One region of the Streptomyces sp. NPDC026377 genome, then DNA from elsewhere that is predicted to be linked to it. Evidence: predicted binding sites of a transcription regulator. Region 1 holds the regulator's gene; the other holds the start of a gene.

Region 1 (4,196 bases):
CCGCAGACGAACAACCGGTCCCAACGGTCACCGACCGTTGAACGCGTCCTTCAACCGGGAGAACAGCCCCTGCTGGCCGGGCTGGAACTGGCCCGTGGGGCGCTCCTCGCCGCGCAGCTTCGCGAGCTGGCGCAGCAGATCCTCCTGCTGCGGGTCCAGCTTGGTCGGCGTGGTGACCTCGACGTGGACGATCAGGTCGCCCCGGCCGCCGCCGCGCAGATGCGTCACACCGCGCGCGTGCAGCGGGATGGACTGGCCCGACTGGGTGCCCGGGCGGATGTCCACCTCCTCCATGCCGTCCAGCGTCTGCAGCGGCACCTTGGTGCCGAGCGACGCCGCCGTCATGGGGATCGTCACCGTGCAGTGCAGATCGTCGCCGCGGCGCTGGAAGACGTCGTGGTTGAGCTCGTGGATCTCCACGTACAGATCACCGGCGGGGCCGCCGCCGGGGCCGACCTCGCCCTCGCCCGCGAGCTGGATCCGGGTGCCGTTGTCGACACCGGCCGGGATCTTGACCGTGAGCGTGCGGCGCGAGCGGATGCGGCCGTCGCCGGCGCACTCCGGGCACGGCGTGGGCACGACGGTCCCGAAGCCCTGGCACTGGGGGCAGGGGCGGGAGGTCATGACCTGGCCGAGGAAGGAGCGGGTGACCTGGGAGACCTCGCCGCGGCCGCGGCACATGTCACACGTCTGCGCCGAGGTGCCGGGAGCGGCGCCCTCGCCGGAGCAGGTCGTACAGACGACCGCCGTGTCGACCTGGATCTCCTTGGTCGTACCGAAGGCCGCCTCGTTGAGGTCGATCTCCAGCCGGATCATGGCGTCCTGGCCGCGACGGGTGCGCGAACGGGGGCCGCGCTGCGCCGCGTTGCCGAAGAACGCGTCCATGATGTCCGAGAAGTTCCCGAAGCCGCCCGCGCCGAAGCCACCGGCGCCACCACCGCCGGAGGACGACAGGGGGTCGCCTCCGAGGTCGTAGACCTGCTTCTTCTGCGGGTCCGAGAGGACCTCGTAGGCGGCGTTGATCTCCTTGAAGCGCTCCTGCGTCTTCGGGTCCGGATTCACGTCCGGGTGGAGTTCACGCGCCAGGCGCCGGAACGCCTTCTTGATCTCGTCCTGCGATGCGTCGCGGCGTACGCCCAGTACGGCGTAGTAGTCCGTGGCCACTTACGACTCCGCCAGGATCTGTCCGACGTAACGTGCCACTGCGCGTACCGCTCCCATCGTTCCGGGGTAATCCATGCGGGTCGGTCCGACCACGCCGAGTTTCGCGACGGCTTCGCCGCCCGAACCGTAGCCGACCGAGACGACGGACGTGGAGTTCAGCCCTTCGTGGGCGTTCTCATGCCCGATTCGTACGGTCATGCCCGATTCTTTGGCCTCGCCGAGCAGCTTGAGGAGCACGACCTGCTCCTCCAGCGCCTCCAGCACCGGCCGAATGGTCAGGGGGAAGTCGTGTCCGAAGCGGGTGAGATTGGCGGTGCCGCCGATCATCAGCCGTTCCTCGGTCTCCTCCACCAGGGTTTCGAGCAGGGTGGCGAGCACCGTCGAAACGGTTCCTCGGTCCTCCGGCTCGAAGGATTCGGGGAGATCCTGCACCAGCTGCGGGACGTCCGCGAAGCGGCGCCCCACCACCCGGCTGTTGAGCCGGGCCCGCAGATCCGCCAGCGAGGTCTCGCCGAACGGCGCCGGACAGTCGACCATCCGCTGCTCGACCCGTCCGGTGTCCGTGATGAGCACCAGCATCAGCCGGGCCGGGGCCAGCGACAGCAGCTCCACGTGCCGCACGGTGGACCGTGTCAGCGACGGGTACTGCACCACGGCGACCTGCCGGGTCAGCTGCGCGAGCAGCCGGACCGTGCGCGCCACCACGTCGTCGAGGTCGACGGCGCCGTCCAGGAAGTTCTGGATGGCTCGCCGCTCCGGCGACGACAGCGGCTTGACGCCCGCGAGGCGGTCGACGAAGAGCCGGTAGCCCTTGTCCGTGGGGATACGGCCCGCGCTGGTGTGGGGCTGGGCGATGAAGCCCTCCTCCTCCAGCACGGCCATGTCGTTGCGCACGGTCGCCGGCGAGACGCCCAGCTTGTGCCGCTCGGTCAGGGCCTTCGAGCCCACCGGCTCCTCGGTCCCGACGTAGTCCTGGACGATCGCGCGCAGGACTTCGAGTCTGCGTTCACTGAGCACCGCGCACACCTCCAGCTGTCGTCCCTGGCCGCTCGGCCCTGGCACTCTGCGCGTTCGAGTGCCAGCGATCCCCGGCCAGTGTACGGCCGACCGGTACACCCCTAGCAAGGGCGGCCGCCCGTGACGCTCGCGGCGCGCTCGAACGCCCCGCCCCGGCCGCCCGGGATAGCGTCGTGTCATGGACGTCCCCTGGGAAGAGTTCGGCTGGGAGCGGCTGGGCGACGGCGTGGGCCGCCGCAGGCTGCCGGGGTGGGACGCGACGGTGGGCCTGGTCGCGGGCGAGGACGCCGTCCTGCTGTACGACACGGGCTCGACCCTGCGCGAGGGCGCCGAGCTGCGCGCCCAGGCGCAGGCGCTGCTCGGGCGCCGGGTGACGCATATCGCACTGAGCCATCCGCACTTCGACCATGTGCTGGGCACGGCCGCGTTCTCGGGGGCCCAGGTGTACGGCGCGGTCGGGATCGACCGGGTCCTGGACGGGGACGCCCTGCGGACCGACGCCGTCACCCACGGGGTCCCGCCCGCGCAGGCCGCCGAGGCGGCTGACCTGCTGGTGCGCCCACACAACTTCGTGACGGGCGAGTGGACGCTGGAGCTGGGCGGGCGGCAGGTGCTGCTGGCCAACGTGGGCCCCGGCCACACCGGCCACGACCTGGCCCTGCTGGTCCCCGCCTCGCCGGGCGTGCCCGGCTCGCCCGAGATCGTCTTCTGCGGTGACCTGGTCGAGGAGTCCGGCGAGCCGCAGGCCGGGCCGGACGCGGTCCGCACCCGCTGGCCCGCCGCCCTCGACCGGCTGCTCGCCCTGGGCGGCGAGGACGCGGTGTACGTGCCGGGGCACGGGGCGGTGGTGGACGCGGCGTTCGTCCGGGCGCAGCGGGTCGGGCTCGCCGAGGAATTCGGCGTGTCATAACGGCGTACACCCATATGGGCACATGATCCACCCGTATTCTCATCGGAATGCGCAGCTACAGCCCGGACCTGACTCCGCCCTGGAAGAAGGGGACCCCGGCTCCCGAGGTGCCCGCCGAGCTCGACCTGGTCGTCGAGGAGGTGACGACCGGGTTCTGCGGGGCGGTGCTCCGCTGCGAGGCGGGGACGGTGACCCTGGAGGACCGCTTCGGCAAGCAGCGGGTGTTCCCGCTGGCGGCCCGGGGGTTCCTGCTGGAGGGCAAGGTGGTCACGCTGGTACGCCCGCCGGCGCCCACGCCCTCGCGCCCGGCGCGCACCGCCTCGGGCTCCGTGGCGGTGCCGGGGGCGCGGGCGCGGGTGGCGCGCGCGGGGCGCATCTACGTCGAGGGGCGCCACGACGCGGAGCTGGTGGAGAAGGTGTGGGGGGACGACCTGCGCATCGAGGGGGTCGTCGTCGAGTACCTGTCGGGTATCGACGACCTGCCCGCGATCGTCGCGGACTTCGCACCCGGCCCCGACGCGCGCCTCGGCGTCCTGGTCGACCACCTGGTCCCCGGCTCCAAGGAGTCCCGGATCGCCTCGGCGGTCACGGGCGAGCACGTGCTGGTGGCCGGGCACCCCTACATCGACGTGTGGGAGGCGGTGAAGCCGGCGGCCGTGGGGATCGCGGGGTGGCCGGTGGTGCCGCGGGGGGAGGACTGGAAGACGGGGGTGTGCCGGGCGCTGGGGTGGCCGGGGAACACCGGGGCGGCGTGGCAGCGGATTCTCTCCGGGGTGCGGAGTTATCGGGATCTGGAGCCGGAGTTGCTGGGGCGGGTGGAGGAACTGATCGACTTCGTGACGTCCCCCACCCCGCCCCTCCCCTAAACCCTCCGGGGGCAGGGCTCCGCCCCGAGCCCTGTTCCGCAGTGCCGGCCCGCGCCCCGGCGGGGGCCGCTCGCGCAGTTCCCCGCGCCCCTTTCGGGCCGGGGATTCGCCTGCGGACCGTGCTGGGTTGCTCGCGCAGTTCCCCGCGCCCCTGAAGATGCCGCTGCGCGGCAATCCCCTGGGCGCCCCGAAGGGGCGCATCCCAGGGGCGCGGGGAACTGCGCGGCCAGCCCACCACC
Region 2 (4,196 bases), on a different contig from region 1:
CGGGAGCGGGGCCGAGGCCCGGAGCGTGGCCTCGGCGGGCAGGAGGGTGGCGCGGACCGCGCCCGGCGTGCGGGCGTGCCGGGGGGCGTGCGCGCCGCCGAACCAGAGCACGGCCTCCTTCACATCGCCCCCGTCCGAGATCCACTCCGCCTCGGCCCCGGGCGGGACCGCCTCGTGCGGGATGCCGGGCGCGATCTTCAGGGCGGCGAGCGGGGCCTTCAGGGCGGCGCCGACCGCCCAGGACAGCGGCGGCGAGTACGCCTCCGGGTCGAAGATGCGCCCGCGCCCGCCCCGCCGTGCCGGGTCCACGAACACCGCGTCCCACCCCGAGGTGTCCACGTCGGTCACATCCGCGCACCGCACCTCGATCAGCTCGGCGAGGCCCAGCGCCGCCGCGTTGGCGCGGGCGACCTCGGCCGTCAGCTCGTCGCGGTCCACCGCGAGGACGGAGATCCCCGCCCGGGCCAGCGCCAGGGCGTCCCCGCCGATGCCGCAGCACAGGTCGGCCACGTTCCGTACGCCCTGGGCGGCGAAGACGCGGGCGCGGTAGGCGGCCACCGAGGCGCGCGTCGACTGCTCCACGCCGTTGGGCGTGAAGAACATCCGGTACGCGTCGTCCGCGCCGAACTTCGCGACCGCGCGCTGCCGCAGCCGCGCCTGGGCCAGGGCCGCCGAGACCAGCTCCGGGGCGTGGTCGCGGCGCAGCCGGGTCGCCACCGCCAGCTCCTGGGCCGGGTCGTGGTCGCGCAGCGAGTCCAGCAGGCCCGTGCCCTCGGGGGTGAGCAGGGCGCGGAAGGTGTCGAGGTCGTTCACCCGCCCCATTGTGGGCCAGGCGGGGGACGGCGCACGCCCGGTGTCGGGTGTCGCCTGCGGTAGACCGCCCCGCACTGACAGGATGCGGCGGCATGCAGCTTGTACGACAAAAGGAAGAAAATGGGCGCGGCCTGACGAAAGCCCCCCTCCTGGTGCTCACCGGGCTCGTCGTCGCCGCGCTCGCCTCCGGGTGCGCCGCCGGGGACCCCCGCACGGGCGGACGCGGCGGCGGGGCCGCCGCCCCCGGGCCGCAGGCGTACGACAGCGACGTCGCCCGCGCCCTCGCCGGTTACTCCGGCCGCCTCAAGGAGGCGCAGGCCGCCCGGGTGGCCGCCGCGAAGAGGTGGAAGCTCGCCAAGGTGCCGTTGGCCGCGCCCGCCCCGCCCGCGGTCAAGCCGGAGATCGGCAACCGGCCCGGCTTCGAGACGGAGGGCGGCGACTCGCTGCCGCCCGTCTTCACCACCGTCCCCACCAAGGACCGGATCGTCTTCCTGACCATCGACGACGGAGCCGAGAAGGATCCCCAGCTGCTGAGGATGATGCGGGAGCTGCGCATCCCCTACAGCGCCTTCCTCAGCGACTACCTCGTCCGCACCGACTACCCGTACTTCAAGCGGATGCAGAACCTCGGCGTCACGCTCAACAACCACACGCTCAACCACCGCTATCTGCCCGGGCTCTCCTACGAGGAGCAGCGGCACGAGATCTGCGACCAGCAGGACAAGATCGGCAAGTGGGCGGGCAAGCGGCCCCGGCTCTTCCGGCCGCCGTACGGCAACTACAACGAGGACACTCTGCGCGCGGCCCAGTCCTGCGGGATCAAGGCGGTGCCGCTGTGGGCGGCGGAGGCGTTCCCCGACCGCATGGAGTGGCGCGAGTGGGACCGCGACCTGCACCCCGGCGACATCGTGCTCACGCATTTCCGGGGGCGCGAGGACTGGAAGGGCACGATGCCCGACATGATCCGGCGGGTCATGAAGGTCATCACCGACAAGGGGTACGCGGTGGCCAGGCTGGAGGACTACGTATGACCCGCGCGCACCGGCCGTCGGGCGGTCCGCTGGCCGGTCTGCTGGCGGCCGGTGCGCTGGCGGTGGCGCTGCTGGCGGCGGGCTGTGAGCGCCCCTCCGCCCCGATCGAACGGCTCGGCCGCATGGCCGCGACAAAAGTGGCCGACGCCCGCCGAGGCTTCCCCCGCCCCGGCGCCCGTCCCCCCACCCCCTGGCACGTCCACCCCAACGCGGAACGCACCCAGCCCGCCCTCGCCCCACCCTCCCAGGGCCCCCCTCCGAAAACGGTTGTGCCGGCCCCGACCCGCCAGGGGCGCGGGGAACTGCGCGACACGCCTTCACGGACCCGCATGCAGGGGGCTACGGCACCCCCGCACGGCCTACGCGAGCCCAAATCGGACCCCTCCGCTTGGCACTCCGCTTGACCGAGTGCTAACCGCCGTCCTAGTCTCGGCTCTGGCACTCCCCACCGGAGAGTGCCAACACAGCGACGGGCAGGTCCGGCACCCGCGACGACGGATCCACCTGGTCGCCACCTCAGACAGTTAACCCCGTGAGATCTCCGAAGGGGGAGGTCGGATCGTGACGACCGCCAGCTCCAAGGTTGCCATCAAGCCGCTCGAGGACCGCATTGTGGTCCAGCCGCTCGACGCCGAGCAGACCACGGCCTCCGGCCTGGTCATTCCGGACACCGCCAAGGAGAAGCCCCAGGAGGGCGTCGTCCTGGCCGTGGGCCCGGGCCGGATCGAGGACGGCAAGCGCGTCGAACTCGACGTCGCCGTCGGTGACGTCGTGCTCTACAGCAAGTACGGCGGCACCGAGGTGAAGTACAACGGTGACGAGTACCTCGTGCTCTCGGCTCGCGACGTGCTCGCGATCATCGAGAAGTAATTCACCTCGAAGCGAATGCTTCTGAGCTGCGCCCCTGGCCACCCTGCTGACAGCCGGGCGGCGAGGGGCGCAGTTTTCGTATCACCAAGTTTCCGAGAGGGCTGAACCGCTCCCATGGCGAAGATCCTGAAGTTCGACGAGGACGCCCGTCGCGCCCTTGAGCGCGGCGTCAACAAGCTTGCCGACACGGTGAAGGTGACGATCGGCCCCAAGGGCCGCAACGTCGTCATCGACAAGAAGTTCGGCGCCCCCACCATCACCAACGACGGTGTCACCATCGCCCGCGAGGTCGAGCTCGACGACCCGTACGAGAACCTGGGCGCCCAGCTCGTGAAGGAGGTGGCGACCAAGACCAACGACATCGCGGGTGACGGCACCACCACCGCCACCGTGCTGGCCCAGGCGCTGGTCCGCGAGGGTCTGCGCAACGTCGCCGCCGGCGCCTCCCCCGCCGCCCTGAAGAAGGGCATCGACGCGGCCGTCAAGGCGGTCTCGCAGGAGCTGCTCGCCACCGCGCGTCCGATCGACGACAAGTCGGACATCGCCGCCGTGGCCGCGCTCTCCGCGCAGGACCAGCAGGTCGGCGAGCTCATCGCCGAGGCGATGGACAAGGTCGGCAAGGACGGTGTCATCACCGTCGAGGAGTCCAACACCTTCGGCCTGGAGCTGGAGTTCACCGAGGGCATGGCCTTCGACAAGGGCTACCTCTCGCCGTACATGGTCTCCGACCAGGAGCGTATGGAGGCCGTCCTCGACGACCCGTACATCCTGATCAACCAGGGCAAGATCTCCTCGATCCAGGACCTCCTGCCGCTCCTGGAGAAGGTCATCCAGGCCGGCTCCTCCAAGCCGCTCCTGATCATCGCCGAGGACGTCGAGGGCGAGGCCCTCTCCACCCTGGTCGTCAACAAGATCCGCGGCACGTTCAACGCCGTGGCCGTCAAGGCCCCGGGCTTCGGCGACCGCCGCAAGGCGATGCTCCAGGACATGGCCACCCTCACCGGTGCCACCGTCATCGCCGAGGAGGTCGGCCTCAAGCTCGACCAGGCCGGTCTCGACGTGCTGGGCTCCGCCCGCCGTGTGACCGTCACCAAGGACGACACCACGATCGTCGACGGCGGCGGCAACAGCGAGGACGTGGTCGGCCGCGTCGCGCAGATCAAGGCCGAGATCGAGTCCACGGACTCCGACTGGGACCGCGAGAAGCTCCAGGAGCGCCTCGCGAAGCTCGCCGGCGGCGTGTGCGTGATCAAGGTCGGCGCCGCCACCGAGGTGGAGCTGAAGGAGAAGAAGCACCGTCTGGAGGACGCCATCTCCGCGACCCGCGCCGCGGTCGAGGAGGGCATCGTCTCCGGTGGTGGCTCCGCGCTCGTCCACGCCGTCAAGGTCCTGGAGGGCAACCTCGACAAGACCGGCGACGAGGCCACCGGTGTCGCGGTCGTCCGCCGCGCCGCCGTCGAGCCGCTGCGCTGGATCGCCGAG

The links. The regulator HrcA, encoded in region 1, represses chaperone genes, less so after heat shock. The targets are predictions, from matches to a motif close to TTNGCACTCNGNNNNNCNGAGTGCNAA.
Region 2: groES (co-chaperone GroES) is a predicted target of HrcA. The motif match lies at 2,233-2,259, and genes of this name have one in related genera.

What each region holds. Positions count from the first base shown of each region.
Region 1 covers NZ_JBVHPV010000005.1:29,374-33,569, forward strand. The annotation lists gene dnaJ (molecular chaperone DnaJ) at 28-1,164, opposite strand; gene hrcA (heat-inducible transcriptional repressor HrcA) at 1,165-2,181, opposite strand; gene ACZ4MU_RS12770 (MBL fold metallo-hydrolase) at 2,360-3,091, shown strand; gene ACZ4MU_RS12775 (DUF3097 domain-containing protein) at 3,139-3,957, shown strand.
Region 2 covers NZ_JBVHPV010000011.1:98,064-102,259, forward strand. The annotation lists gene ACZ4MU_RS22920 (class I SAM-dependent methyltransferase) at 1-822, opposite strand, end outside; gene ACZ4MU_RS22925 (polysaccharide deacetylase family protein) at 906-1,844, shown strand; gene groES (co-chaperone GroES) at 2,406-2,714, shown strand; gene groL (chaperonin GroEL) at 2,829-4,196, shown strand, end outside.